Regions from separate parts of the Serratia sp. NA_112.1 genome, predicted to be linked through region 1. Evidence: predicted binding sites of a transcription regulator. Region 1 holds the regulator's gene; each other region holds the start of a gene.
What was found. The regulator CRP, encoded in region 1, controls carbon source genes, mostly activating them, when cyclic AMP is high. The targets are predictions, from matches to a motif close to ATGTGANNNNNNTCACAT.

Region 1 (7,741 bases):
GCCGCACATCGTCTTTCTGACCGCCTACGACGAATATGCGGTGCAGGCTTTTGAAGAACATGCGTTTGATTATCTGCTGAAACCGGCGGAGCCGAAGCGGTTGAGCAAAACGCTGCAGCGCCTGCAGCAGCGCCGCGGGCAGCAGAATGTCGCGGCACTGGATGAGAGTGCCGGCTATCTGAAATACATTCCCTGTTCCGGCCACAGTCGCATCTACCTGCTGCGTTTTGACGAGGTGGTGGCTGTCCGTTCGCGGTTGAGCGGGGTGTTCGTGGTGCGCAATGACGGCATGGAGTGTTTCACCGAACTGACGCTGCGGACGCTGGAACTCCGTACGCCGCTGGTACGCTGCCACCGCCAGTATCTGGTCAACCTGGAGCAGGTACGCGAAATTCGCTTCGAGGACAGCGGTGCGGCGGAGATGATCATGCCGGCCGGAGAACCGGTGCCGGTCAGCCGCCGCTACCTGAAAGCTCTGAAGGAAGAGCTGGGACTGCGGGGTTAGGGCGATTCTGAAATTATTGGCTTTGCGGGCGTCTTGATGACGCCCTTTTTGTTTGTCCTTGACGGGGTTACGCCGCGCTTATAGCTTTATTGACATCAACAGGCGCTTTTCGCGCCGGGTCAGCGTCAAAGGAAAAGAAAATGAGTGAAGCACGGATTATCGCCAAAGCGATGAAAGACGGGAAACCGGTACAGGATCTGGCGATCCTGCCCGCTTTGGCGAACCGCCATGGTCTGATCACCGGCGCAACCGGGACGGGTAAAACCGTGACGCTGCAAAAAATGGCCGAGCAGTTCTCGCGTATCGGCATTCCGGTATTTTTGTCCGACGTGAAAGGCGACCTGTCGGGGATTGGTGCCGAAGCCGTGCCTTCCGAGAAACTGCAGACACGCCTGACGGCCATTGGCGTCACTGACTGGCAGTCTCAGGCCTGTACCATTATTCCATGGGACATTTACGGCGAGAAGGGTCACCCAATCCGCGCCACTGTGTCTGATTTGGGCCCGCTGCTGCTGGGGCGTTTGCTGGATCTGAACGAAGTGCAAAGTGGCGTGCTGCAGTTGGTGTTCAAAATTGCCGACGATAACGCGCTGCTGTTGTTGGACATGAAAGATCTGCGTGCCATGGTGCAGTACGTGGGTGACAACGCCAAACAGTTCCAGACCCAATACGGCAATATTTCTTCGGCTTCGGTGGGCGCTATCCAGCGTGGGCTGTTGACGCTGGAAGAGCAGGGTGCCAACCAGTTCTTCGGCGAACCGATGCTCGACATCAACGACCTGATGAAAACCGATGCCAATGGCCACGGGGTGATTAACCTGCTGGCGGCGGACAAACTGATTAATCAGCCGAAGCTGTATTCGGTGTTCCTGCTGTGGCTGCTGGCCGAATTGTTCGAACACCTGCCAGAGGTGGGCGACCCGGAACAGCCAAAGCTGGTGTTCTTCTTTGATGAAGCACATCTGCTGTTCAATGATGCGCCGGCGGCATTGCTGACTAAAATCGAGCAGGTGGTACGCCTGATCCGCTCCAAAGGCGTCGGCATCTACTTTGTGACCCAGAACCCGCTGGATATTCCGGACAGCGTGCTGGGTCAGCTAGGCAACCGCGTACAGCATGCGTTGCGTGCTTTTACTCCTCGCGACCAGAAGGCGGTGAAGGCGGCGGCACAAACCATGCGTGCCAATCCGGCCTTCGACGCCGAAACGGCGATCACCGAACTGGGCGTAGGCGAGGCGCTGGTGTCGTTCCTGGATGAGAAAGGGCGGCCAAATGTGGTGGAGCGAGCGATGGTGATCGCACCGGAATCCAAAATGGGCATGCTGGGGGCCGAAGGGCTGAACAGTGCGATCAACAAGTCGCCGCTGTATGGCCGCTACGAGGACATGATTGACCGAGAATCCGCTTATGAGAAGTTATCTTCGTCAGGTTTTGCTACCGTCGGCACGCCGCAACCGGGTCAGCCGGCGCAGCAACCACAGGCGCAGCAGCAGGCGGGCGGTGGCTTGATGGGCGGTCTGAACGATATCCTGTTTGGTTCCACCGGCCCGCGCGGTGGCAAGCGTGACGGTATCGTCCAGACCGCCGCCAAGAGCATGGCGCGCGACCTTGGCCGCCAGATCCTGCGTGGGGTGCTGGGGTCGATTATGGGCGGTCGCAAAAAGTAAGCTGAAATTATCGCTGGCGGCAGTATTGCAGGGGCGTTGTATAATGCACCGGTGTCAATCGGGGCGAGCCCCTTACTATGCTGTTTGTTGGAACCCCTATGCTGCTGCTAATCGATAACTACGATTCTTTTACCTATAACCTTTACCAGTACTTCTGCCAATTAGGTGCCGAAGTGCTGGTGAAGCGTAACGATGAACTGCAACTGGCCGATATCGAAAGGCTGGCCCCGCAGCATTTGGTTATCTCCCCTGGCCCTTGCACCCCAAACGAAGCCGGCATCTCGCTGGCAGCTATTCGGTATTTCGCCGGCAAGCTGCCGATCCTTGGCGTTTGCCTGGGGCACCAGGCACTGGGGCAGGCCTTTGGCGCTAAGGTAGTGCGTGCCCGTGAGGTAATGCACGGTAAAACCTCGGCGATCCGGCATTTCGACAGCGGTATTTTTCACGGGCTGAACAATCCGTTGACCGTGACCCGCTACCACTCGCTGGTGCTTGAGGCCGCTACTTTGCCGGACTGTTTTGAAGTGACGGCCTGGAGCGAGCGCGACGGCGTACACGATGAAATTATGGGGATCCGTCACCGCCAACTGGCGCTGGAAGGGGTACAGTTCCACCCGGAGAGCATCCTTAGCGAGCAGGGCCACCAGCTGTTGGATAATTTCCTTAAAAGTTAATTGGTTAAGTTTTTTTTAACTGCGAAGACGATTTGCGTTTGCCCTTTATTGGTTTTTTATGCATATTTTGTGATTATATTCTCACTTGATCGCAACCAAAAGACTGAGTCAAATTCAGGGTGGGCCCCATAATGACCGAAAAATCCGCAGTTAACCGCAGTACCTTTGACCAGGTTATCCTGCCTGTTTATGCACCCGCGCAGTTTGTTCCGGTCAGGGGCAAAGGCAGCCGCGTGTGGGACCAGCAGGGGAAAGAGTATATCGATTTCTCAGGCGGCATTGCGGTGACGGCGTTAGGGCACTGTCACCCGGCTTTGGTCGAGGCGCTGAAACAGCAGGGCGAAACCCTGTGGCATACCAGCAACGTTTTTACTAACGAGCCGGCGCTGCGTCTGGCCACCAAGTTGATCAACGTCACCTTTGCCGACCGGGTGTTTTTCGCCAACTCCGGCGCAGAAGCCAACGAAGCGGCCTTCAAGCTGGCTCGTCATTACGCCATTACCCGCCACAGTCCGTATAAAACCAAAATCATCGCGTTTTATAATGCTTTCCACGGTCGCACGCTATTCACCGTCTCGGTGGGTGGGCAGGCCAAGTATTCGGATGGTTTTGGGCCAAAACCGGCTGACATCGTGCACGTCCCCTTCAACGACCTGGCGGCGGTGAAAGCAGTGATGGACGACCACACCTGTGCGGTGGTGATGGAACCGATCCAGGGGGAAGGGGGCATTACCCCGGTTAACGCCGAATTCCTCAAGGGAGTACGCGAACTGTGCGACAAGCACCAGGCGCTGCTGGTGTTCGACGAAGTGCAAAGCGGCATGGGGCGCAGCGGCAAGCTGTTTGCCTATATGCATTATGGTGTGGCGCCGGACATTCTCACCACGGCCAAAGCGCTTGGCGGCGGTTTCCCGGTCAGTGCCATGCTGACCACCGAAGAGATCGCCTCGGTGATGCAGGTCGGTGCCCACGGCACCACTTACGGCGGTAATCCGCTGGCCTGTGCTGTGGCGGAAGCGGCGTTGGACGTGATCAATACGCCGGAAGTGCTGAGCGGCATTGAGTTGCGTCATGGGTTATACGTGCAGGCGTTAAAGAAAATTGGCGAGAAGTACGGTGTTTTCAGCGATATTCGCGGCATGGGCCTGCTGATTGGCGCTGAATTAACACCGCAATACCACGGCAAAGCGCGCGATTTCCTGACCGCAGCTGCCGCTCGTGGGCTGATGATCCTCAATGCCGGGCCAAATGTGATCCGCTTTGCCCCTTCGCTGGTGGTGGAAACCCAAGACATCGACCAGGGTATGGCGCTGTTTGAGCTGGCGGTGCAGGACGTGATTAACGCTTAATTTGCTATTTGCTGCATGGTTAACCGGGCGCCGTGTGGCGCCCTTATTCATCGCGCAGTTTGCGTTTCAGCCAGATGCCGTGGTGTGGGCGTTGGCTCCAGGCTAATGACGAGATGGTATGCATGACGCTCAGGTGCGAAAGAATGCGCCGCAGGTGGCGCTCCATTTCGGTCACCGGCATCTCAGGGTGCAAATCCGGCGGCTGCATAATGCTGTTGCCACTGCTCGGCCCGTCGTACTCCAGCCGTTGCTGGCAGCTTTGCAGCGCAATCTCGCAAGATTGCAGATACTCCTCCGCCAGCTTTGGCGTCAGCATATAGTGCTCGCGCGCCAGGATAGTCATTGCATTCAGATGCTCGACAATAAACTGGCTGTGCGTCACCCACAGGCGCATATCCGCCAGATAGTTCGATTCAAACCCCGGCTCCTGCATGGCCTGATTCAGCGAGGTGAATAACGCATTGTGCGCCTGATTGACCTGCATACGTGCGTAGGCCAGTGCACTGGGATCTGGCTCTTGCTCTTCCAGCAACAGACGTAATGCCTGCTGATCGTTTTCCAGCGCCTGATGGGCATTCTTGCGCAGTAATCCGCTTTGCCACTGTGGCCACAGCCAGATGGTACTGCCGAACACCAGCACGCAGCCGATCAGCGTGTCGATCAGCCGCGGCACCAGGAAATGTGTGCCGTTGAGGGCCAGCAGTTGCAGGGTGTAGACCGCCGTCACCGTAAAACCAATAACCGCCAATCCGTAGTTTTTACGTGAAACCAGATAGGCCAGCAGCGTAATCACCAGCATCACGCTCAGGGTCTCGGCTTCGGGCAGTTGTAATTGCAGCAGACCGGCGGCGATGACGAGTCCGGCCAGAGTACCGAGCGCACGGTGCTGGATGCGCACCCGGGTGGCATTGTAGCCGTTCTGGCTTACCAGCATGATAGTGAGCAGGATCCAGTAGGGTTTCGGCAGGTTGAACATCATCCCGAGGCTGCTGCCTGCCGCCAGCGTGACGCCTAATCGTGCCGCATTACGCATGGCATTGGATTTGAACGACAGATAACTGACCAGCGCCGGCCAAAACGGCAGGCGGTTTTGATTGGCCATCAGGTCACGCCGGTAGAGTGGATGCTGGGTACGCAGCAGGCGGGCGATGCGGCTGAAGTGGTAGTAGCAGAACTGCCCAACCGGATTCTCCGGGTGCTGTGCCGCCACTTTTTCCAATGCTGTCAGTTCATTGCCCATATTGAAGCGTTGCGAATGTTGGTGGTAGAGAATATCGTGCGCCACCGTGCGCAGCCGATTGGCAATTACCTGCGCATTGCGGCGGATAATGGCTTCGGCCTGGCTCTGTTCTACCAGTTTTTGCACCTCTTCCGGCAGGTGCAGGCTGACGGTGATGTGTTCCTGCAAATCCAGCGCGACCTGGAAGGTGCGTTGCAGGCGCTTTTGTTCGAGATTGCTGGCATGGGGGAGAAAATTAAGTTGTTGATACAGCAAGGTGATCAGATCCATGACCTTTTGCTGGCGCACCAGCAGGGGAGGTAATGCGGTCTGCGGGTCGGTGTGCTGGGTCAACAGCGAATATTTGGCTTCGAAGTAGTCCGCCAGTTCCAGATAGAGCTGATTAAGCGACTCGCGCATCGGCTGTTCTTTCCACAGCTTGAACCAGAACCAGGTAAACAGGCCGTACCAGGCCGTGCCCACGATATATAACACCGGCGCGTGCCAAAGCGGCACCGTACCGGCCATGCTGAGGGAGAAGATGGCGGCAACTAGCGCAGCAGGCAGCAGACGGGCGTGTAGCGGGCTTATTTCACCGTTGACACCGAGCAGCAGCGCCAGGCCGAGCATCAGTATCGGCAGCGGCAACTGCCACAACAGAGCTTGCTGCAGCAACAAACTGCTGAATGCAAACAGTGAACCGCCGACGATCAGGCGTTTAAAGAAGCGTTTATGAGGCGTGTCCAGCCCGGCGATGTTGCAGCAGGCGGGAACCAGGGAAAATAGCAGGCCGTATTGTAGTTGGCCGATCAACAGCCCGAGCAGAACCGGCAGGCACAGCACCAGCGTTTGTCGTAGTGCGTAATTAACTTCCGGATGATAAATCAGTCGGCGCCACATGATGACTAGGGGCATAAAAAAACGGCGCGAATTATCGCGCCGTTTTTTCAGTGATTAACGGGTGCCGTAAACGACAATAGTTTTGCCGTGGGCGGAGATCAGGTTTTGATCTTCCAGCATTTTCAGAATACGACCAACGGTTTCACGTGAGCAACCGACGATCTGGCCAATTTCCTGACGGGTAATTTTAATCTGCATACCATCCGGGTGGGTCATGGCATCAGGCTGTTTCGCCAGGTTCAGCAGGGTTTGCGCGATGCGGCCTGTAACGTCCAGGAAAGCAAGGTTACCCACTTTCTCAGAGGTGATCTGCAGACGGTTTGCCATCTGAGCTGACAGGCGCATCAGGATGTCCGGGTTAACCTGAATCAACTGGCGGAATTTCTTGTAGGAAATTTCAGCCACTTCACAGGCGGTTTTCGCCCTAACCCAGGCGCTACGCTCCTGACCTTCTTCAAATAATCCAAGCTCGCCGATGAAATCCCCCTGGTTAAGGTAGGACAGGATCATCTCTTTACCTTCTTCATCCTTAATCAGCACCGCGACGGAGCCTTTGACGATGTAGTAAAGCGTTTCGGCTTTTTCACCTTGGTGAATCAGCGTACTTTTGGATGGATATTTGTGGATATGGCAATGAGACAGGAACCATTCGAGAGTAGGGTCTGTTTGCGGTTTGCCGAGAACCATTCGCTGTTATCCTCTGTTGTTATCGCTGCCTTGTGTCACAGGGGTCAGAGTTCCCTGTAAAACGTGCTGTCGCCGTTGTTTTAATGGTAGCTGGCAGCAGGTTTTGAGGCGTGTCATAAATATACGCTGTCGCTCTAGCATATTAACTTGCCGGGAGAGCTGCAAGCTACATTCTGTTAACATACCGGTAAAGGAGCCTTTCCCTGGGAGTTTCCCTGAAATCAGTGTCCCGGAAAGATTTATTGCGGCTCTGTTTGTAGCACAGAGTGAGGCGGGTGTCTTGTGTTGTCTCGCTTCAGCATGATTAGCATCAGGTTCCGTTGCCAGTTTCTATGCGAAAGCGTAGTCTGATTTTAAGAAATTAACCGGAGTGACCAGCATGCAGGCAAGAGTTAAGTGGGTGGAAGGGTTGACGTTTCTGGGCGAATCCGCGTCTGGCCATCAGGTATTGATGGACGGCAACGCCGGCGATAAAGCGCCCAGTCCGATGGAAATGGTGCTGATGTCGGTGGGAGGATGCAGCGCGATAGATGTGGTGTCGATCCTGCAAAAAGGACGCAACGACGTGCGTGATTGCGAGGTGAAGCTGACCTCTGAAAGGCGCGAAGAAGCGCCACGGTTGTTTACCCATATCAACCTGCATTTCATCGTCACCGGTAAAGATTTAAGTGACAAAATTGTTGAGCGCGCGGTGAATCTTTCCGCCGAGAAGTACTGTTCGGTGTCATTGATGCTGAGCA
Region 2 (7,741 bases), on a different contig from region 1:
CTCGTGATTTGGCCTATGCCAAAGTTTACGTCACCTTCCTGAACGTATTGACCGAAAACGCCGATCCGGATCTGGTGCCTAAAGGCATTAAAGCTCTGGAAGATGCTTCCGGCTACATCCGCACGCTGCTGGGTAAAGCCATGCGCCTGCGCGTAGTACCTGAGCTGACCTTCGCTTACGATAACTCCCTGGTTGAAGGCATGCGCATGTCCAACCTGGTGACCAACGTAGTGAAGAATGACGCCGAGCGCCGTTCCGCATCAGGCGATGACGAGGAGGCTTAATGAGTCGCCCTCGTCGCCGCGGCCGTGATATCCACGGTGTCCTGTTGCTGGACAAACCGGAGGGCCTGTCATCCAACGACGCCCTACAAAAAGTAAAGCGCCTCTATAACGCCAATCGCGCGGGCCACACCGGTGCGCTCGACCCGCTGGCGACCGGCATGCTGCCGATTTGCCTCGGTGAGGCGACCAAGTTTTCACAGTTCCTGCTCGACTCCGACAAACGCTACCGCGTGATTGCCCGGCTCGGTCAGCGTACCGATACCTCGGATGCTGACGGCCAAATTGTGCAGGAGCGGCCGGTGAGTTTCACCCAGGTGCAGCTCGATGCGGCGCTGGACAGTTTCCGTGGCGATATTAAGCAGGTGCCTTCGATGTACTCGGCGCTGAAATACCAGGGCAAGAAACTCTATGAGTATGCTCGCCAGGGTATCGAAGTGCCGCGTGAAGCGCGTAGCATTACCGTTTACGAACTGCAGTTTATTCGCTGGGAAGGGGATGAGCTGGAGCTGGAAATTCACTGCTCAAAAGGCACTTACATCCGCACCATCACCGATGACCTCGGTGAGCTGCTGGGATGTGGTGCGCACGTGATCTATTTGCGTCGTCTGCAGGTGGCGACCTACCCGACCGAGCGCATGGTCACGCTGGAGCAGTTGAACGAATTGCTGGAGCAGGCCCATCGGCAGGGAATCGCCCCGGCCGAGCTACTCGATCCGTTGTTGATGCCGATGGACAGTCCGGTGGAGAACTACCCGGAAGTGAATCTGCTGCCCGTTGTTGCCGGTTACGTTAAGCAAGGGCAACCGGTTCAGGTTGCTGGTGCACCTGCCTCGGGCATGGTCCGTATCACTGAAGGTGAAGAGCGTAAATTTATCGGCGTCGGTGATATTGCCGATGACGGTCGTGTGGCGCCGCGCCGCCTGGTAGTTGAATATTTCGACTAAGGGTAGAAAACGCACTGCCTTGCGATCGCACTGCGCTAAGGGTAGAATGGCGCAGCTTATGCATTGGGTTGCTGAATTAGAGATCGGCGCCTGTATTTATTATCTATAATCTGGAGTAAGACAATGTCTCTAAGTGTTGAAGCTAAAGCTAAAATCGTAGCTGATTTCGGTCGTGGTACTAACGACAGCGGTTCTTCCGAAGTTCAGGTTGCCCTGTTGACTGCGCAGATCAACCATCTGCAAGGCCACTTCTCAGAGCACAAAAAAGATCACCACAGCCGTCGTGGTCTGCTGCGTATGGTTTCTCAGCGTCGTAAGCTGCTGGACTACCTGAAGCGTAAAGATGTAGCACGTTACACCAGCCTGATCGAGCGTCTGGGTCTGCGTCGCTAATCAAGCGAGTTTCAGTGGAAAGGGGCCTATTTTGGCCCCTTTCTTCTAGGAAGCATAAGCAAATCAGGTTAATGTATTACTGATGTTTCCAAACAGGCTCTTCCGTTACAGAGGTTCGCGCGGCTAATGAGAGGCTTTGTCTCAGGCTTGAGATAAGGATTGTCATTAGTCGCGAGGATGTAGTGAGAAGGCAAACCGAGTCACTGGCGTGTCGAGTCGACAATACGATTGCGCGCCTAATCTAAGGATATAATTTTGCTGACACCGATCATTCGCAAATTCCAGTATGGCCAGCATACCCTCACTATTGAGACTGGTATGATGGCTCGTCAGGCCACTGCTGCCGTTATGGTGAGCATGGATGACACCGCAGTATTCGTTACCGTAGTTGGCCAGAAAAAAGCCAAACCAGGCCAGAGCTTCTTCCCACTGACGGTTAACTATCAGGAGCGTACCTACGCTGCTGGTCGTATCCCGGGTAGCTTCTTCCGTCGTGAAGGCCGTCCGAGCGAAGGTGAAACCCTGACCTCCCGTCTGATTGACCGTCCGATCCGTCCACTGTTCCCGGACAGCTTCCTGAACGAAGTTCAGGTGATCGCGACCGTTGTTTCCCTTAACCCGCAGGTTAACCCGGACATCGTTGCGATGATCGGTGCCTCTGCCGCCCTGAGCCTGTCCGGTATTCCGTTCAATGGCCCAATCGGTGCTGCGCGCGTGGGTTACATCAACAATCAATACGTGTTGAACCCAACCAGCGATGAGCTGAAAGAAAGCAGCCTGGACTTGGTGGTTGCCGGTACCGCTGGCGCAGTACTGATGGTTGAATCCGAAGCTGACGTTCTGAGCGAAGATCAGATGCTGGGTGCGGTGGTATTTGGCCACGAGCAACAGCAAATCGTTATCGAAAACATTAATTCCCTGGTTGCCGAAGCCGGCAAGCCTAAGTGGGACTGGCAGGCACCTGCAGTCAACGAAGCGCTGCACGCGCGCGTTGCAGAACTGGCAGAAGGCCGCCTGGGTGACGCTTATCACATCACCGAAAAACAAGAGCGTTACGCTCAGGTTGATGCGATCAAGAGCAGCGTTGTTGAAACCTTGCTGGCCCAGGACGAAACCCTGGACGTGTCTGAAATTCAGGACATCCTGGGTAGCGTTGAGAAAAACGTCGTTCGTAGCCGCGTACTGCGTGGCGAGCCGCGTATCGACGGCCGTGAAAAAGACATGATCCGTGGTCTGGACGTACGCACCGGCGTACTGCCGCGTACCCACGGCTCCGCGCTGTTCACCCGTGGTGAGACTCAGGCACTGGTTACCGCAACGCTGGGCACCGCCCGTGACGCGCAGAACCTGGATGAGCTGATGGGCGAAAAGACCGACAGCTTCCTGTTCCACTACAACTTCCCTCCGTACTCCGTTGGTGAGACCGGGATGGTAGGTTCGCCAAAACGTCGTGAAATTGGTCACGGTCGCCTGGCGAAACGTGGCGTATTGGCTATGATGCCTAAGCCAGAAGATTTCCCGTACACGGTACGTGTGGTTTCTGAAATCACCGAATCCAACGGTTCTTCTTCCATGGCTTCCGTCTGTGGTGCCTCTCTGGCACTGATGGATGCAGGTGTGCCAATTAAGGCCGCCGTTGCCGGTATCGCAATGGGCCTGGTGAAAGAACAAGACAACTTTGTTGTTCTGTCCGACATTCTGGGTGACGAAGATCACCTGGGCGACATGGACTTCAAAGTAGCCGGTAGCCGTGACGGTATTACCGCGCTGCAGATGGACATTAAAATTGAAGGCATCACCCGCGAAATCATGCAGGTTGCTCTGAACCAGGCTAAGGGCGCGCGTCTGCACATCCTTGGCGTGATGGAACAGGCTATCAGTACCCCGCGTGGCGATATCTCTCAGTTTGCACCACGTATCCACACTATCCGCATCAACCCGGACAAGATCAAAGATGTGATTGGTAAAGGCGGTTCTGTCATCCGTGCGCTGACAGAAGAGACCGGCACTACCATTGAAATCGAAGATGATGGTACAGTTAAAATCGCTGCTACCGACGGTGAGAAAGCGAAATTCGCTATCCGTCGCATCGAAGAGATCACTGCCGAGATCGAAGTGGGCCGTATTTACCAGGGTAAAGTTACCCGTATCGTTGATTTCGGCGCATTCGTGGCGATCGGCGGCGGTAAAGAAGGTCTGGTGCACATCTCTCAAATCGCTGACAAGCGCGTTGAGAAAGTGACCGACTATCTGCAGATGGGTCAGGAAGTACCGGTTAAGGTACTGGAAGTTGACCGTCAGGGCCGTGTGCGTCTGAGCATCAAAGAAGCGACTGCCCCAGAAGCAGGTTCACCTGCGCCTGAAGCAGAATAACTGTATAGATAGATTTACAGCTCCCGGCCATGAGGTTGGGGGCTGTTCATATAACGCGGGCAGGATGTCTGCGTATTTGCAAACGGATGAAAGGATGTTCATCCAATGTTTGTCTTCGGGAGTGGGAAATGAAGCCTTTCTTGCGCTGGTTTTACGTTGCGACAGCACTCATGCTGGCAGGATGCAGCAACCATGATTGGCGTAAAGACGAAGTTTTGGCTATCCCGTTGCAGCCAACACTGCAGCAGGAAGTGATCCTGGCGCGCATGGAACAAATACTTGCCAGCCGGGCACTGACGGACGATGAGCGTGCGCAGCTTTTATATGAGCGTGGAGTGCTGTATGATAGCCTCGGGCTACGTGCACTGGCGCGCAATGATTTCTCGCAAGCGCTGGCGATACGTCCTGATATGCCAGAAGTTTTCAACTACCTGGGCATTTACTTAACGCAGGCAGGCAATTTTGATGCTGCCTATGAAGCGTTTGATTCTGTACTAGAGCTTGATCCAACTTACAATTACGCGCGTTTAAACCGGGGCATCGCTCTTTATTATGGCGGCCGCTTCCCGTTGGCGCAGGATGATCTGCAGGCGTTTTATCAAGACGACCCAAACGATCCCTTCCGTTCGTTGTGGCTTTATCTTGTGGAAAGAGAAATCGATCCCAAGAAGGCTGACGTAGCGCTCCAGCAGCGTTATGACAAAGCGAACCGAGGGCAATGGGGATGGAATATTGTCGAATTCTACCTGGGCAACATCAGTGAAAAAACGCTGATGGAAAGGCTCAAGGCAGATGCAACGGATAACACTTCGCTCGCTGAGCATCTCAGTGAAACTGACTTCTATTTAGGTAAGCATTACCTAAGTCTGGGGGACAAGGACACCGCTTTGGCGCTGTTCAAACTGACGGTTGCTAACAACGTTCATAACTTCGTTGAGCACCGCTATGCATTGTTGGAATTGGCGCTGTTGGGCCAAGAACAAGACGACCTATCGGAATCGGACCAGCAATAGCTGACGAACACCTCTACCCAATAGATTTCAAATTGCGGCAAGGCGGCAATCGAACGAATCCCTGGGAGCTTAGTTCACTAAGTGACGAGGGTGAGGGAGAGCAGCCAACACAGCGGCGGTTTGGAAGATGAAGGGTAATCAGCCTGATATACATTGGTTTTATTGCCAAAGTTATCGTCTTTACGGGCGAGGGCTTTTTTGTTCGTTTTATAATCTAATTTGAGCCGGTTCACACTTTTCAATGAAAATGACTGAAAATTTTCTCGACGAGTTATGTAGACTGGCTGCCATTATTAATGAGGCACGTGTACATGACTACTGAGCTTGAAACCTCTTTTGCTGACCTGGGGCTGTCTGCTCCAATCATTTCTGCCCTGACCGATCTGGGCTACGAAAAACCGTCACCGATCCAGGCAGAGTGTATTCCTCACCTGTTGAACGGCCGTGATGTGCTGGGCATGGCGCAGACCGGTAGCGGTAAAACTGCAGCATTCTCGCTGCCACTGTTGCACAACCTGAAAGCCGATCTGAAAGCACCGCAGATCCTGGTATTGGCACCGACCCGCGAACTGGCGGTTCAGGTTGCTGAAGCAATGACTGATTTCTCCAAACACATGCATGGCGTTAACGTTGTGGCCCTGTACGGCGGCCAGCGTTATGACGTGCAGCTGCGCGCTCTGCGTCAGGGCCCGCAAATTGTAGTAGGGACTCCAGGCCGTCTGCTGGACCACCTGAAACGCGGCACGCTGAACCTCTCCAGCCTGAGTGGCCTGGTGCTGGATGAAGCCGACGAAATGCTGCGCATGGGCTTTATCGAAGACGTAGAAACCATCATGGCGGAGATCCCGGCTGAACATCAGACCGCGCTGTTCTCTGCAACCATGCCGGAAGCGATCCGTCGCATTACCCGCCGCTTTATGAAAGAGCCGCAGGAAGTGCGTATCCAGTCCAGCATCACCACCCGTCCGGACATCAGCCAGAGTTACTGGACTGTGCAGGGCATGCGTAAAAACGAAGCGCTGGTGCGTTTCCTGGAAGCTGAAGACTTTGATGCGGCGATTATTTTCGTTCGTACCAAAAATGCGACCCTGGAAGTGGCTGAAGCGCTGGAGCGCAGTGGCTACAACAGCGCCGCTCTGAACGGTGACATGAACCAGGCTCTGCGTGAGCAAACCCTGGAGCGTCTGAAAGGTGGCCGTCTGGATATCCTGATCGCGACCGACGTTGCTGCTCGTGGCCTGGACGTTGAGCGTATCAGCCTGGTGGTAAACTATGATATCCCTATGGATTCCGAGTCTTACGTTCACCGTATCGGCCGTACCGGTCGTGCTGGTCGTGCCGGTCGCGCACTGTTGTTCGTAGAAAACCGCGAACGCCGCCTGCTGCGCAACATCGAACGCACCATGAAGCTGACCATTCCAGAAGTTGAACTGCCAAACGCAGAACTGCTGGGTGAGCGTCGTCTGGCCAAGTTCGCCGCTAAAGTACAGCAACAGCTGGAAAGCAGCGATCTGGACATGTACCGTGGCCTGCTGGCTAAACTGCAGCCGGGCGAAGAAGAACTGGAAATGGAAACGCTGGCTGCAGCACTGCTGAAAATGGCACAGGGCGAACGTCCTCTGATCCTGCCACCGGACCCAGTGTTCAAGCCACGTCAGCGTCGTGAGTTCAACGACCGTGACGATCGCGGTAGCGACCGTCGTCGTGACGCGCGTCCAGACAGCCGTGACGGTGGCGCTGAGCGTCCACGTCGTGAACGTCGTGACGTTGGCGAAATGCAGCTGTACCGCATTGAAGTGGGTCGTGATGATGGCGTTGAAGTTCGTCATATCGTTGGCGCGATCGCTAACGAAGGCGACATCAGCAGCCGTTACATTGGTAACATCAAACTGTTTGCCGGGCACTCTACTATCGAGCTGCCAAAAGGTATGCCGGGCGAGATCCTGTCTCACTTCACCCGTACCCGCATCTTGAACAAACCGATGAACATGCAACTGCTGGGCGATGCACAGCCGCATGAACGTCGTGAGCGTCCTGCCGGTAACGGTGAACGTCGTGGCGGTGGTCGTCCATTCAACGGCGAACGTCGTGAAGGGGCAAACCCAGGTCGTCGTTCTTTCGGTGATCGTCGTGAGGGCGGTGCTGCTGCACCTGCTGGCAACGGTGGCGAGCGTCGTGGCGGTAACTTCAACCGTGACGGCCAACGCGCACCACGTCGTGATGACGCCGCTCCGGCTGCACCACGTCGCCGTTTCGGTGATGCATAACATCTAATTTGACCGTTCGCGGTTAATCGGACTAAAGACCAGCCTTCGGGCTGGTTAGTTTGATGACAAACACCCGAAAAACGTGGTTTTCGGGTGTTTGGGATAAATCAGAAGACATAATTCTTTGTTTTTATTAGCCCTTAAAACTGGACTTTAAACCGCAAAGAACTTTGTCAGTAATCTGACCAGCCTTCGGGCTGGTTTTTTTATGCCTGAAACTCACCGTTAAGTGGAGGAAAATGGCGTATCATTTATAAGGTTTTTTCTTATGGATACTACGCACGGGAGATGCCATGAGTTGGCAGCAGTTCAAGTCTCAATATCTGGTGCGCTTTTGGGCACCTTTACCCGCAGTGATTGCCGCCGGGATCCTCTCAACCTACTATTTCGGTTTGACCGGGGCCTTCTGGGCGGTGACCGGTGAATTCACCCGCTGGGGCGGTCATATATTGCAGCTGTTCGGGGGG
Region 3 (7,741 bases), on a different contig from region 1:
TTTCGATTTTTTTGCGCAGCTCGGCAATTTCCTTCCGCAGCCGTTCCTCTTCCAGCAGTTGCACCGGTTCGGTGTTTTCCATCTGGGTGAGTTCGTCTTCCAACTCATGCAAGGCGCGCCGTTTACCGGCGGTCATGGCGGTTCGTCTCGCCAGTGAATTTTGCAGCGAACGTACTACGCTGATGTTAGCCGGCACGCCGTTGGCAGTGTAACCGGCTCTATGGGTCTTGTACTCGGTGAGCTGCTTGTACTGATTCTTTTTCAGGTTTGGCAGCGCCAGATCCTCAAACAGCAGGTCGAGATATTCGTCCTTGGAGATCTGGAAAACGAATTCGTCCTCGCCTTCGCCGTCCTGGCTGGCGTTACCCTGGCCGCCACCACCGCCGCCGCCGCCCTGTGGGCGTTCAACGCGGTCATTCTGGACAAAGTGGTCATTACCGGGATGAACGCGGTGGCGTGTGCCACCGCGACCCTGATGGAACATCGGTTCGTTGATATCGCCAGTAGGGATCGAGACTGACTCCCCGCTGTCTACGTCGGTGACCGAACGCTTGTTGATGGCTTCGGCAATCGACTGTTTGATTTGCGACTTGTAACGACGCAAGAAGCGCTGGCGGTTCACCATGCTCTTGTTTTTACCGTTCAGCCGTCGGTCAATAAAATAAGCCATACTTCCCCCAAACGACGCTGCCAACTTTCTACGCCATCTCCATGACGCTAATTCTCATTAGACGTTATGAAGACTTTCTGACCCGCAGATACCATTCACACAGCAAGCGAACTTGTTTGCGGGTGTAGCCTTTTTCCATCATGCGATCGACGAAGTCGTCGTGTTTCTTCTGCTCGTCCGTTGAGGTTTTAGCGTTAAACGAAATGACCGGCAGCAACTCTTCGGTGTTCGAGAACATTTTCTTCTCGATCACGGTACGCAGCTTCTCATAGCTGGTCCAGTTAGGGTTGCGGCCACTGTTATTAGCCCGCGCGCGCAGCACGAAGTTGACTATTTCGTTGCGGAAATCTTTCGGGTTGCTGATGCCGGCCGGCTTCTCGATTTTTTCCAGTTCGGCGTTCAGAGATTCGCGATCGAACAGTTGGCCGGTGTCTGGATCACGGTACTCTTGATCCTGGATCCAGAAATCTGCATAGGTCACGTAGCGGTCAAAAATGTTCTGCCCGTATTCTGAGTAAGATTCCAGATAAGCCGTCTGGATCTCTTTGCCGATAAACTCGGCGTATTTCGGGATCAGGTAGCCTTTCAGGTGTTCCAGATATTTCTCTGATTGATCCTGAGGGAACTGCTCACGTTCGATCTGCTGTTCCAGCACGTAGAACAGGTGTACCGGGTTAGCGGCGACCTCTGCGTGATCGAAGTTGAACACCCTTGAGAGAATTTTAAACGCGAAACGGGTAGACAGGCCGTTCATGCCTTCATCGACCCCGGCATAGTCACGGTATTCCTGATACGACTTGGCTTTGGGATCGGTGTCCTTCAGGCTTTCACCGTCATAAACGCGCATTTTCGAGTAAATGCTCGAGTTTTCCGGCTCTTTCATGCGAGAGAGCACGGTAAAGCGGGCCAGCGTTTCCAGAGTACCAGGGGCGCATGGCGCATGGGTCAGCTCACTGTGATCCAGCAGCTTGTCGTAGATTTTTATCTCTTCCGAAACCCGCAGGCAGTAAGGCACTTTGACAATGTAAACACGGTCGAGGAAAGCCTCGTTGTTTTTGTTGTTACGGAAAGTCACCCATTCTGATTCGTTGGAGTGAGCCAGGATAATGCCGCTGAACGGCAGAGCGGAAATCCCCTCTGTCCCGTTGTAGTTACCTTCCTGGGTGGCGGTCAGCAGAGGGTGCAGCACCTTGATTGGCGCTTTAAACATCTCTACGAACTCCATTATCCCCTGGTTGGCGCGGCACAGCGCACCGGAATAACCATAGGCGTCCGGATCGTTTTGCGCGTGATTCTCCAGCTTGCGGATATCGACCTTACCGACCAGCGCAGAGATATCCTGGTTGTTCTCATCGCCCGGTTCGGTTTTGGCGATGGCAATCTGTTCCAGAATAGAAGGGCGTACTTTGACTACTTTGAATTTGGTGATATCGCCGCCAAACTCATGCAGGCGTTTGGCCGCCCACGGCGACATGATAGTACCGAGGTAGCGATTCGGGATGTTATATTCTTTTTCCAGAATATTGGCATCTTCCTGCGGGTTGAACAGGCACAGCGGGTGGTCGTTAACCGGGCTGCGTTCACCGTTGGCGCTCAGGGTGTAAATCGGCACCAGCTGCATCAGCGCTTTCAGGCGTTCCGCCAGCGATGATTTCCCGCCGCCCACCGGGCCCAACAGGTAAAGGATTTGTTTCTTCTCTTCGAGGCCCTGCGCGGCATGTTTCAGGTAAGAGACTATCTGCTCGATAGCTTCCTCCATGCCGTAGAACTCTTCGAATGCCGGATAGCGTGCGATCACGCGGTTGGAGAACAGGCGAGACATGCGTGACTCAAGCGCAGTGTCGACCATTACTGGTTCACCGATAGCCATCAGCAGACGTTCGGCCGCATTGGCATATGCACTGCGATCTTGCCGGCAAATGGTAAGAAAGTCCTGCAGTGTGAACTCTTCGTCCTTGGCAGCTTCGTAGCGCTGGCGATAGTGGTCAAATATGTTCATGGCGATGCCCGTCCTTTCGTTATTAGCACAGGTTAAAGGGAGCTGGTGATAGTGTTTTGGCTCCCGAAAGAAGACGTTATCCCTGAGTACAGCAACTCGTATGCCAACTTGGTGCGCTTATTATCGCGAGTTGCGCTGTATTGCCACTGGCTCAGGATTTACTCATCTTCTGATTTAAGCTTAGTTTGCATACCAGAAAATTTCCTGTGTGGTAAAAAGCTTTTTTTAAGTCATATCAATGACTCAGTTATTACAGGGATAACCAAATGCCTTGTCTGGCGCGGCCTGCGGCAAAAAACGTCATGGTTCTGCCATGATTAATTCATATTTAGGTTCTAAGTTATTCGATCTTGGCCGTTTTCTATTGTAAAGATTCAGCGCGTCACGAAATTCTCACATAAACTAAGCACGCAATTAACTCTGTTATTTATGGAAAAAGAACCAGTGAAGATTTTTAAACTCAAAACGCTAGCAATTATCGCTTCCGCAATGGTTTGTGCGCAAAGTGCTCAGGCAGGAACTTGGTCACTCGGTGCTTCCGCGCTGGTTAGCCCGGATCCGTATCGTGGCTATCAGGAGCGCGTGTATCCGGTACCCGTCATTAACTATGAAGGTGACGACTTCTACTTCCGTACGTTGACCGCTGGTTATTACCTGTGGAAAGATCAGCAAAACCAACTGAGTCTGATGGGCTACTTTTCACCGCTGGGCTATCGTCCGGGTGACAGCGACGACGACCGTATGAAGCAGTTGAACAAGCGTCGCGGTACGCTGATGGCCGGTCTGGCCTATTCGCATTTTGCTGAGTGGGGCATTCTGCGTACCACCTTTACCGGTGATACGTTAGACTACAGCAACGGTATGGTGGGTGATTTCGCCTATCTGTACAAATTTGATCTGGGCGATATCACCCTGGTACCTGGTGCGGGTGTGACGTGGAGCAGCAAGAACCAGAACAAATACTACTATGGCATCAGCGAAAACGAGTCCCGCCGCAGCGGCCTGGACAGCTACACGCCGAGCGATAGCTGGGCACCTTATGTTGAGCTGAGTGCCAACTATAAGATTAACAAAGACTGGGACGCATTCTTCCTCGGGCGTTATATCAGCCTGTCCAGCGAAGTAAAAGACAGCCCAATGGTGGATAAATCTTACACCGGGGTGTTGATGACGGGTGTGAAATACACCTTCTAATCGAGGGTTGCACCAGTATCGGGCAATGTATGTATCATAAAGGGGCGCTAGCGCCCCTTTATGTTGCTGACAAAGCAGGAAAAAGCGTGGTTTTTCCTGCTTTGTGGTGAGCAGCCGAAAATCAATGAATTGATTTTCCTGATTTTTATTTATCGGCCTCTACTCGCTCTGGGCAGGAATGAGGTTTGTCATCAGTCTGAAGGGGCGCTAGCGCCCCTTTTGCACATCTGTAGTGCGCAGTTACTGGGCGGCGATGTTTGCCGCCCTTAACGGGATCAGGCGTTGTTACGAATACGGAAGGACACGGCCAGTCGAGCCGGCTGTTCACCGGCTGCCACCAGGGGCTTACTTACGCGACCGGTTTCCACACAAACCATGGTTTTATAACCGTCATTCGGCATATCCGCCATGCTGCAAGAAAGCTCCACGCCGGGGTTCCAGGCAATAACGTCACTCATATGATGGTGATGAACCTCAATGGTGCGCTTTAATGATGCATCCTTGATCAGGCTGAAGGCGTCCGGTTGGGTATAAACCCGGTCGGTCTGACCGACGAAGGTCACGTCACCCACCTGACGAGCCTGTGCGCCGGCGGCCACTTTATCAATGTAAGGTTCGCCGAGACCCGCTACCTTGACCTGCGCAATATCACCAATCTGGAAGTAAGTGTGCAGGGCTGCGGTCGCTTGATAGTCACCGTGGGATTCCAGCTCGATTTCACATTCCTCACCCAGTTTGAAACGGGCGATCAGCGTGAAGGCATGTGGCCACAGGCTGCGGGTCTGCTCGTTGTCTTTCAGCGTGAAGGTCAGAATAACGCCGTTGTCGTCTTCATCATGCGCCGTCAGAGTCCACGGCTGATTGCGTGCGAAACCGTGAGAAGGTTTTGCCACTGGGCCAAACCAGGGCCAGCAGACAGGCACGCCGCCACGGATGGCATTGCCTTTTTTAAACGGTGTATTGTTGCTCAGCCAAATAACCGGTTTTTCACCGCTAGGTTGCCAGGCCAACAGATGCGCACCTTGAAGTGAGATAGCTGCGCGTACTTTCGGATGGGAAACCACTACGACAGGCAGTTCGTCGAGCTTGCGCTGACTGATAAAAGGGGAAATTTGTTCGGTAACGGGTAGGGTGAAAATCTTTTCGTTCATCGGGTTGCCTTTTGTACGCCGTAGAAACAAAAAAAGGGCGACAAAAATGTCACCCTCATCATCAGCTTAACATCAATCCATTATTTGGAGATGTGAGCGATCAGATCCAGAACCTTGTTGGAATAGCCAGTTTCGTTGTCGTACCAAGAAACCAGTTTCACGAAGGTGTCGCTCAGAGCGATACCGGCTTTGGCATCGAATACGGAAGTCAGAGTTTCGCCGTTGAAATCGGTAGAAACTACTTCGTCTTCGGTGTAGCCCAGAACGCCTTTCAGCTCGCCTTCAGAAGCCGCTTTGATAGCAGCACAGATTTCTTTGTAAGAAGCTGGTTTTGCCAAGCGAGCAGTCAGGTCAACCACAGACACGTTCGGAGTTGGAACGCGGAACGCCATACCGGTCAGTTTGCCGTTCAGTTCTGGGATAACTTTACCTACTGCTTTCGCAGCACCGGTAGAAGAAGGGATGATGTTCTGGGATGCGCCGCGGCCGCCGCGCCAGTCTTTGTGAGACGGGCCATCAACAGTTTTCTGAGTTGCGGTAGTTGCATGCACAGTGGTCATCAGAGCTTCAACGATACCGAACTTGTCGTTGATAACTTTAGCCAGTGGTGCCAAGCAGTTGGTAGTACAAGAAGCGTTAGAAACGATTTCCTGACCAGCGTAAGATTTGTGGTTAACACCCATAACGAACATTGGGGTGTCGTCTTTGGATGGGCCAGTCAGAACAACTTTCTTAGCGCCTGCAGCAATGTGTTTACGTGCAGTTTCGTCAGTCAGGAACAAGCCAGTTGCTTCAGCAACGACGTCAACGTTGACTTCGTTCCACTTCAGGTTAGCCGGATCTCTTTCTGAGGTACAACGGATGGTTTTACCGTTAACAACCAGGTGGCCGTCTTTAACTTCTACAGTGCCGTTGAAGCGGCCGTGAGTAGAGTCATATTTCAGCATGTAAGCCATGTACTCTGCGTCTAACAGGTCGTTGATTGCAACGATTTCGATGTCAGAACGTTCTTGAGCAGCACGAAAAACAATGCGACCGATACGGCCAAAACCGTTGATACCTACTTTGATAGTCATATATTCCACCAGCTATTTGTTAGTGAATAAAAGGTTGCCTGTAAAATTACAAAAACCTTACCAAGCGTCAAGCGGAATCGTGTCAATTCTTGCTGCAAATCAAACCTGGAAGCCGGGTTTGAGTGCTTATTGCACATTCCGTTTGCGTTCGGCCTCATCCGTTATATGGGGTCAAACCGCTAAGTATAAAGTCAGCCCGTGCAAGATATGTGATCGGCATCACATATCATCGTGGCGTGACCTTTATGGGCTACAGTTTAGGCCAAAAAGCGCTGCAGTGTTGTTAATTTTTTGTTATTATTACTCATTGTTTTCGTTGACATTATCCACATTCAGAGAAACGCACAAATGGCTAAAAAGACACCCCCTGAGCATCCGGCCACGGAACTGAATGAAATCCAACGTTATGTGACTCAGGAACGTGGTACCGAAGCGCCGTATTCCGGCAAATTGCTGCACAACAAACGTGAGGGCGTGTACCATTGCCTGTGCTGCAACCATCCGCTGTTTTACTCCGACAGCAAGTATGACTCCGGTTGCGGCTGGCCAAGTTTCTATCAGCCGGTTTCCGACGATGCTATTCGTTATCTTGATGATAATACGCATAATATGCATCGCGTTGAGATCCGCTGTGGGCATTGCGACGCCCACCTGGGGCATGTCTTCCCCGATGGGCCACAGCCTACCGGCGAGCGTTTTTGCGTTAACTCCGCGTCGCTGAGCTTTACCGACGGTGAGAATGGCGAAAAAACGGCCGGCTGACGGATTATTCAGTGAGAAAAATCGATTCAGCTAATTATTCTTCCACGAGTGAGGAGATGCTCTGATGGACGTAAAAGATCTGATTGCCGCCATGACGCCGGAAATCTATCAGCGACTGGTACTGGCCGTTGAGTTGGGCAAGTGGCCGGACGGTGTGGCGCTGACGCCGGAGCAGAAAGAAAACAGTCTGCAAGCGGTGATGCTGTGGCAGTCATTACACAACGCTGACCCGCAGCACATGAGTATTGGCACTGACGGGCAGATAGTGATGAAGAGTAAGCAGGAGCTGAAACAGCAGTTCATTGCTGAACCGCTGGTCAAGTTAAAGCCACAGTAAATTTGACAGCTGGGCGATGCTCGCATCGCCCGTTGAATTACCGTTTCGCGCCGTTAATCCCCAGTGATTCCGCCAGTTGATGCGCCAGGCGGTTATTGTCGTCAGCGCCATATTCCCAGAACATCGCACCGCCCAATCCCTTGCTTTTGATGTAGTCAGCCTTGAGTTCAACCGAACGCGGATTTTCGTAGGAAATAGCGAACAGCGGTTTGCCCTCGGCGGATTTCATAGTCAGGTAGGGCACCTGGGCGTCATTGTCCCAATGGGCGGTGAAACGCTGTTGTGGATCGTTTAGCAGCTTGCTGACGATATCGTTGTATTTGAAATAGCTGTCCTTGGTCAGATCCAACCCCATAGCCTTGAACACGGCCGTTTCGCGTGCGGTGAAGTAGGGCTGGGAGACCGGGTTTTTGGCCGCGTCCGCTTTGTCCCAATCGATGCCCGGCTCGGTCGCCCGTTTTGGCACCCGGCCATAGAAACCAATCCCCAGGTTCAACTGAGCCGGCTTTAACCCGGCGGCCAGATAGTTATCCACCACAAAATTGGCGCTGT
Region 4 (7,741 bases), on a different contig from region 1:
TGGCGGTTTGGGTGATTATCCTGACGCTGATGGAACTGCACGAACGTGCTACCCATCGCCACGGTTTTTGGCGTGGCCTGAGCCATCTTTCCCGCAGTCACTGGGGCATGGTGCTGGGTCATCTTGGCGTCGCGGTGACGGTCATCGGTATTGCCTTTAGCCAAAACTACAGCGTGGAACGCGACGTCCGCATGAAGGCTGGCGACAGCGTGGATATCTATAACTATCACTTTGTGTTCCGTGATGTGCACGATATCCGTGGGCCAAACTATACCGGTGGCGTCGGTATCATCGATGTCACGCGCAACGGCAAGCCGGAAGCGACGCTGCGCGCGGAGAAACGCTACTACAGCGTGGCGCGCAGCATGATGACCGAAGCGGCCATCGACGGCGGTTTCAGCCGTGACCTGTATGCGGCACTGGGCGAAGAGCTGGACGACGGCTCCTGGGCCGTGCGGTTGTACTATAAACCCTTCGTACGCTGGATCTGGTTCGGTGGCGTGTTTATGGCGATCGGCGGCATCCTGTGTATTCTCGACCCGCGCTACCGGATGAGCAAAAAACTCAAGCGTGAAGGCAAGCTGGAGGAGCAGGCATGAACCGTAAGCTACTGTTTATCCCGTTAATCCTGTTCCTGCTACTGGTGGCGGCGTTCATGGTGCAATTGACGCGCAACGCCGGTGGCGAAGACCCGACCATGTTGGAATCGGCGTTGATCGGCAAGCCGGTGCCGGCTTTCAAGCTGGAATCCCTCGACCAGCCTGGCAAGACTTACGATCAGGCAGTGCTGCGCAATGGCAAACCCATGCTGCTGAACGTCTGGGCCACCTGGTGCCCGACCTGCCGTGCCGAGCATCAATACCTCAATACGTTGGCCGCACGCGGTATCCGCGTAGTGGGGCTGAACTATAAAGACGATCGCAGCAAGGCGGTGACCTGGTTGAATTCACTGGGTAACCCTTATGCGCTCAGCCTGTATGACGGCGACGGCATGCTGGGGTTGGATTTGGGCGTGTACGGCGCGCCGGAAACTTTCCTGATCGACGGACAAGGCATTATTCGCTATCGCCACGCCGGAGATATGAACGAGCGCGTTTGGCAGCAGGAAGTGCTGCCGCTGTACAAAAAATATGGGGGTGAGGCATGAGGCTGTTGACCCTGATATTTGCCGCGTTACTGAGCTGGAGCGCGGCTGCGGCTATTGATACCTATCAGTTCAAATCGGTGGAGCAGGAACAGCAATACCGTGAACTGACCGAGCAGCTACGCTGCCCGAAATGCCAGAACAACAGTATTGCCGATTCTAACGCCATCATCGCGGCGGACATGCGTACCAAGGTGTATGAGCTGATGATGCAGGGGCAGAGTAAGCCGCAGATCATCGATTATATGGTGGCGCGCTACGGTAATTTCGTCACCTATGAGCCGCCAGTGACCCCGGCGACGCTGATCCTATGGGTCGGCCCGTTGCTGTTTGTGCTGATCGGCGGGGCGGTAGTGATACTGCGCACTCGCCGTCGCCGCGCCGGTGCTGCTAACGCTAACGATGAATTCTCCGAGCAGGAGCAACAGCGTTTGGCAGCGCTGCTGAAAGAGACTGACAGGAAGAAACTCTAATGGCTTTTTGGCTGATTATTATTGTCTTGCTGGTTGGCGCTGCGGCGTTACTGGTGGTGCCGGCGATGCGCCAAAGCGACAAAAGCACTGCCGCTAGCCGCGATACGCTGAATAAAGCGTTTTATCAGGATCGTCTGCATGAGCTGGAGCAGGACGAACAGCAGGGGGTGGTTGCTGAACGCCCTGAACTGGTGAAAGAGTTGCAGCAAAACCTGCTCAATGATATCCCCGGCCAGCAGGATACGCAGGAGAAACCCATTAACCGCTGGGCCTTGGTACCCGGCGTAGCCTTGCTGGTGGTGGTCACCCTGGGGTTCTATCTGAAAACCGGTGGGCTGGCGCAGGTATTGGAGTGGCAACAGGTCGAGGCGCAAATGCCGGATCTGCGCGCGCGCGTCGCTAATGAGCGCGCCCAACCGTTGAGCATGGAAGAGATTGCTCGCCTCGGGCTGGGGCTGCGTACCGCGTTGCAGCAGGACGATCGCAATATCAACGACTGGATGATGTTGGGGCGCGTCGGTATGGCGCTGAATAACGCCACCACCGCCACTCAGGCATTTGCTCATGCTTATCAACTTGATCCGAATAGTCTGGAAGTCCGTCTCGGCTACGCAGAAGTCTTGACGAGATCCAACGATCCGGAGGATAACAAGCAGGCCACTCAGATGCTGCGTAAGATGATCGCCGAAGATCACACCAATATGCGCGTGCTGAGCCTGCTGGCGTTTAATTCCTTCGAACAGGGTGATTTCAAGCAGGCGATTGGTGCCTGGCAGGTCATGCTGAAACTGTTGCCGGCCAATGATCAACGCGCCGAAGTGATAAAGCGCAGTATTGAACAAGCAAAAACCCAGGTGAACGGAGAAACTGTTAAACTTGGTGTTAACGTGACGTTATCGCCGCAGGCGAGTAACGCTTTGCCGCAGCAGGGTACGCTGGTAATTTCAGTGACCGATGGCACCAATCCAGTGCCGGTGGCGGTAAAACAACTGCCCTTAAGCCGTTTCCCGCAGTCGTTTTCTCTGGATGATAGCAACGCCATGATGCCTGAACGCCTGCTTTCGGCTCAGCATCAGGTCAAGGTGCGGGTGCGGATTTCTCAGGACGGTCTGGCCACGCCACAGCCGGGTGATTGGTTCGGTGAGAGTGCGCTGCAGAATTTCAGCGGTAAAGAGCAGATTGACGTTCAGATAAACAAACAGGTCCCTTAAATAAAAAGACCGAACGTGTTTTTATGGAGAAAAATATGAACTTTCGCCTGACTGGGCTGGCTTTCACAACGGTGTTATTGGTGGGCTGTGCCAGCGCACCACAAGATGAACCACAAGGGCGATCCGATCCTCTGGAAGGATTTAACCGGACGATGTTCAACTTTAACTATAACGTCCTGGATCCGTACGTACTGCGCCCGGTGGCCGTGGCCTGGCGCAACTACCTGCCCATGCCGGCGCGTAATGGACTAAGCAACTTTACGTCTAACCTGGAAGAGCCGGCCAGCATGGTCAACTCCTTCCTGAAAGGCGACCCCTATAAGGGGATGATTCACTTTAACCGTTTCTTCCTCAACACCCTTCTGGGTATGGGCGGTCTGATCGACGTGGCCGGGATGGCTAATCCGAAACTGGCTCGCGAAGAGCCTAACCGTTTCGGCAGCACGCTGGGGCATTATGGCGTCGGCTACGGTCCTTATGTGATGTTGCCGGGCTACGGCAGTTTCACCCTGCGTGAAGAGGGCGGTGATTGGGCGGATACGGTTTATCCGGTGTTGAGCTACCTGACCTTCTGGATGTCGGCGGGTAAATGGGTGGTTGAAGGGATTGAAACCCGTGCCGAGCTGTTGGATTCCGACGGCCTGCTGCGCAACTCTTCCGATCCGTACCTGATGGTGCGCGAAGCCTACTTCCAGCGTAACGACTTCCTGGCGAACGGCGGCTCGCTGAAGCCGGAAGTTAACCCGAACGCTCAGGCGATCCAGGGCGATCTGGACGAGATCGACTCCCAGTAATCTCGCTTGGCGAAGAAAAAGAACCCGCTTTGATGGCGGGTTTTTTTATGCTTTGAGATTAACGGCAAAAAAAGCGCCCTAAGAAGGGCGCTCCAGACGGATGACAAACCTCATTCCTGCCCAGAGCGAGTAGAGGCCGATAAAGAAAAATCAGGAAAATCAATTTATTGATTTTCGGCTGTTCACCACAAAGCAGGAAAAACCACGCTTTTTCCTGCTTTGTCAGCAACCTAAAGCGCCCTAAGAAGGGCGCTCCTGGCTTCGTTATCGAAAAGATTAGAAGCGGTAGTTGAAGTTGGCACCGTACAGCCAGGCCTTGCCCACCGATTCGAAGGTGTATGGACCTTCTTTAATGGTGACTTTCTGACCGTGCATGTAGGAGATACCGACGTCAACCGAAGCGTCTTTGTTGAACGCGTAGCTGGTACCTGCGCTCAACCAGAAGCGGTCCTGATCCGGGATAGAGATAGAACGGTTCTGGGCCGGCACCGGGCTGTCATCGAAGGCGATACCGGTACGGAAGGTCCAGTTATCGTCGTAGAAGTAGGTAGTACCCAGTGCGATGCGGTAAGCGTCTTTAAAGCCTTCATGCTTCTCGAACAGCGTCTGGCCGTTGTTGCCGGTAGCTTTCAGCTCCTGGAACTGGCTCCAGCTGGTGTAAGCCAGGCTGTAGTGGATAGCCCACTGAGGTGCAACCTTGTTGTAACCTGAGATTTCCCACATTTCCGGCAGGTTCAGGGTCAGAGAGCCAGGAATGGTATTGCCATCGGTCCCCCATGGCAGACTGGTTCTTCCCTGCAGCGGGTTAAGGCGGGATGGAATGCTGCTTTTGTAGTCGCCGTCGAAGTCGACTTTCACTTCTGAACGATAAGTTAAGCCATAGCGGTTGTTTTCGTCGACTTCATACAGCAGGCCGGCGTTCCAGCCAAAGCCCCATTCATCGCCCTTCAGGTGAGAGATTTGAGTATCAGCTGGCATTCCGAGGGCTGCACCACTTTCACCGGCATAACGCTCAAGCTTGGCTTTGGCGTAAACCGCGTCAAAGCCCAGGCCGAAGCTGAATTGTTTGTTCAGACGGTAAGCACCGCTCAGGTTCAGGTTGACGGTGGTCAGGTCAGTTTTGCCACCGTAAGCCCCAGCGGTATAACCGTCGTTGAATTCGGTCGCCAGGCCGTAGTTGCTGGTGACCGAGCCACCCACGGCAAACTGATCGTTAATAGGTTGAACATAATGCAGGTTTGGCACCCAGGCGGTAGGGGCGATATTTTTAGAATCCAGGCTAGCACCGGAAGGTGACTTGCCGGAGATGTCTACATCCGGATCGATAAACACCGCACCTAGGGAGAGTTCCGGACGGGTGTACATCATCAGCAGGGCCGGGTTGCGGCTGGCGGAAGCTGCAGTATCCGCCATGGCGCCCTCGCCAGAATACGAACGTCCTAAACCAGCTGATGAAAACTCATTCAGCTGGAATCCTGCGGCAGACACGTTTGAAGAAATAATTGCCACTGCAGCTGCGAGAGCTGATTTAGTAAATAGGTTTTTCTGGCTCATGACCAAAACCTCATTATGTGTTTATTATTTAAACTATGTTACTTAGAGTAACAAGGAGCGCGGGATTGTAGGGTCCGTTATCATTCAGACAAATCAGACCAGTGGCTGAATTATAGGTCCGACCTGTGAGAATGTTGCAACATTGTTTTTAAAATATTTCCAAATTGATATCAAAAGAGAGATCTGGCTAACAAAAAACCAGCAGTGCATAACAAAATTCTTACCATTTCTTAGCAGACGACGATTTTCATTTGTGATTTCCATCACTTAAAACACCTATAAAAAGTAAGTGCTAGTGATCGGTTTCATCGCAGAGTAAAATGAGCGCAGAATCTTGTGTCTTTGCGCCAGTAGTTAAATGGCAATTTGGACTCGCGTAACGGCGGTCCCTGAGGAGAATGAATCATGTCAAACGCACTTAATAAATGTAGCGCCCAGGAAACTGCCGCTTGTTGCTGTGTTGATGTCGGTACCGTCATGGACAATACCGATTGCACCGCCTCCTACAACCAGGTTTTTGCTAATCAGCAAGATGCAGAGAAAATGCTGGCGGTGTTGACCGAAAAAGCCCGCGGCGTGGAATCTGACCCTTGCGACATCAGCAGTAGCATTAAACCGGTTGACGGTGGTGTGGAACTGGTGGCTGATTTCACCTTTGCCTGCCAGGCAGAAACCTTTATTTTCCAGCTTGGCCTGCGTTAATTGCTGCTTTAAAACGGTGCGGGGTTCACCCGCGCCGCTCGCTTCCTCCTCAACCCTCCTCTAGAAAGTTGCTCCTGCTCTCAGTTTTCACTTCTGCCGGTTTGCCAAATGTAAACATTTGGTTAACAATGACCCCATCAGGTCAGACCTCTTCTTGACCGTTGCGCTGGCGTTATTCTCTTCAGGAGCGTTTATGAGTAAGGCACTGCCATTGGTGACCCGTCACGGTGACCGTATTGCGATTGTAAATGGACTGCGCACCCCCTTTGCCAAACAGGCGACCGCTTATCACGGTATTCCAGCGGTGGATTTGGGTAAAACGGCGGTGAGTGAATTATTGGCCCGCAGCGGTATCGATCCTGCATTGATTGAACAACTGGTGTTCGGCCAGGTGGTGCAAATGCCTGAAGCACCGAATATCGCGCGTGAAATCGTGCTCGGCACCGGCATGAGTGTGCATACCGATGCCTACAGCGTGTCGCGTGCCTGTGCGACCAGCTTCCAGGCGATTGCCAACGTGGCGGAAAGCATCATGGCCGGCAGCATCAGTATCGGCATTGCCGGTGGCGCTGACTCTTCCTCCGTACTGCCTATTGGCGTCAGCAAGGCACTGGCGCGTACATTAGTGGACGTTAACAAGGCCCGCACTCTGTCGCAGCGCCTTAAGCTGTTCAGCCGACTGAAGTTCCGTGACCTGATGCCGGTTCCTCCGGCGGTGGCGGAATACTCTACGGGGCTGCGAATGGGCGATACCGCCGAACAAATGGCGAAAAGCCACGGCATCACCCGGGAAGAGCAGGATGCGCTGGCGCACCGCTCGCATCAGTTAGCGGCCAGAGCCTGGGAACAGGGACTGCTGCACGATGAGGTGATGACCGCCTACGTGCCGCCGTATCGCAGCCAAATTAGCGAAGACAACAACGTTCGCAAAGATTCCAGCCTGGCTTCCTACGCGAAGCTGAAACCGGCATTTGATCGCAAGCATGGCAGCGTTACTGCAGCCAACAGCACCCCCCTGACCGACGGTGCGGCGGCGGTGCTGATGATGAGCGAGTCGCGGGCGAAAGAGTTGGGCCTACAACCGCTAGGTTATCTGCGCAGCTTTGCCTTCTCTGCCATCGACGTGTGGGAAGATATGTTGCTTGGGCCGTCCTACGCTACACCGCTGGCATTGGATCGCGCCGGTATCGGCCTGGCAGACTTGGCGCTTATCGACATGCATGAAGCTTTCGCCGCGCAAACCCTGGCCAACCTGAAGATGTTTGCCAGCGACGAATTTGCTCAGAAAAAGCTGGGCCGCAGCCGGGCGATTGGCGAAGTGGACATGGAAAAATTCAACGTATTGGGCGGCTCGATCGCCTACGGCCACCCGTTTGCCGCTACCGGCGCGCGTATGATCACCCAAACGCTGCACGAGCTGAAACGCCGTGGTGGCGGGTTGGGATTGACCACCGCCTGCGCGGCCGGGGGGTTAGGAGCCGCAATGATCGTAGAGGTGGAATAATGAGCTTTGAAAACGCATTGCACGAACAACGAGCCAAACCTTCAGCCTTTCAACTGACGATACGTCCGGACAACATTGGTGTGATCACCATTGATGTCCCCGGCGAGAAGGTGAATACGTTAAAGGCCGAATTTGTCGAACAGGTCAACGACGTCCTGATCCGCGCGCAGCAGCATCCAGCGCTGGAAGGCCTGGTGATCATTTCCGGCAAGCCGGACTCATTCATTGCCGGTGCGGATATCACAATGATTGCCGCCTGTAGCACTGCCAAAGAAGCCGAAACGTTGGCGAAAAAAGGCCAAAGTACCCTGGCGCAGATTGCTGCGTTTCAGGTTCCGGTCGTAGCGGCCATTCACGGC

Region 2: the regulator CRP is predicted to act here: its motif matches at 5,225-5,242, upstream of yrbN (protein YrbN).
Region 3: the regulator CRP is predicted to act here: its motif matches at 6,298-6,315, upstream of msrB (peptide-methionine (R)-S-oxide reductase MsrB).
Region 4: the regulator CRP is predicted to act here: its motif matches at 5,428-5,445, upstream of ACUTQ5_RS18290 (YfcZ/YiiS family protein).

Annotation. Positions count from the first base shown of each region.
Region 1 covers NZ_JBQZFO010000018.1:14,102-21,842, forward strand. The annotation lists gene btsR (two-component system response regulator BtsR) at 1-505, shown strand, start outside; gene ACUTQ5_RS21220 (helicase HerA-like domain-containing protein) at 646-2,172, shown strand; gene ACUTQ5_RS21225 (aminodeoxychorismate synthase component II) at 2,271-2,846, shown strand; gene argD (bifunctional acetylornithine/succinyldiaminopimelate transaminase) at 2,978-4,195, shown strand; gene ACUTQ5_RS21235 (YccS/YhfK family putative transporter) at 4,239-6,314, opposite strand; gene crp (cAMP-activated global transcriptional regulator CRP) at 6,369-7,001, opposite strand; gene ACUTQ5_RS21245 (OsmC family protein) at 7,381-7,741, shown strand, end outside.
Region 2 covers NZ_JBQZFO010000004.1:36,938-44,678, forward strand. The annotation lists gene rbfA (30S ribosome-binding factor RbfA) at 1-284, shown strand, start outside; gene truB (tRNA pseudouridine(55) synthase TruB) at 284-1,228, shown strand; gene rpsO (30S ribosomal protein S15) at 1,352-1,621, shown strand; gene pnp (polyribonucleotide nucleotidyltransferase) at 1,877-3,994, shown strand; gene nlpI (lipoprotein NlpI) at 4,123-5,007, shown strand; gene yrbN (protein YrbN) at 5,255-5,329, shown strand; gene ACUTQ5_RS10345 (DEAD/DEAH family ATP-dependent RNA helicase) at 5,319-7,274, shown strand; gene yedE (selenium metabolism membrane protein YedE/FdhT) at 7,568-7,741, shown strand, end outside.
Region 3 covers NZ_JBQZFO010000002.1:605,134-612,874, forward strand. The annotation lists gene ACUTQ5_RS07230 (YeaH/YhbH family protein) at 1-670, opposite strand, end outside; gene yeaG (protein kinase YeaG) at 735-2,669, opposite strand; gene ACUTQ5_RS07240 (MipA/OmpV family protein) at 3,099-3,863, shown strand; gene ACUTQ5_RS07245 (D-hexose-6-phosphate mutarotase) at 4,139-5,014, opposite strand; gene gapA (glyceraldehyde-3-phosphate dehydrogenase) at 5,095-6,090, opposite strand; gene msrB (peptide-methionine (R)-S-oxide reductase MsrB) at 6,439-6,852, shown strand; gene ACUTQ5_RS07260 (YeaC family protein) at 6,917-7,189, shown strand; gene ACUTQ5_RS07265 (glycoside hydrolase family 18 protein) at 7,227-7,741, opposite strand, start outside.
Region 4 covers NZ_JBQZFO010000011.1:38,736-46,476, reverse strand. The annotation lists gene ACUTQ5_RS18320 (heme lyase CcmF/NrfE family subunit) at 1-599, shown strand, start outside; gene ACUTQ5_RS18315 (DsbE family thiol:disulfide interchange protein) at 596-1,147, shown strand; gene ACUTQ5_RS18310 (cytochrome c-type biogenesis protein) at 1,144-1,617, shown strand; gene ccmI (c-type cytochrome biogenesis protein CcmI) at 1,617-2,828, shown strand; gene mlaA (phospholipid-binding lipoprotein MlaA) at 2,864-3,622, shown strand; gene fadL (long-chain fatty acid transporter FadL) at 3,899-5,176, opposite strand; gene ACUTQ5_RS18290 (YfcZ/YiiS family protein) at 5,582-5,878, shown strand; gene fadI (acetyl-CoA C-acyltransferase FadI) at 6,072-7,382, shown strand; gene fadJ (fatty acid oxidation complex subunit alpha FadJ) at 7,382-7,741, shown strand, end outside.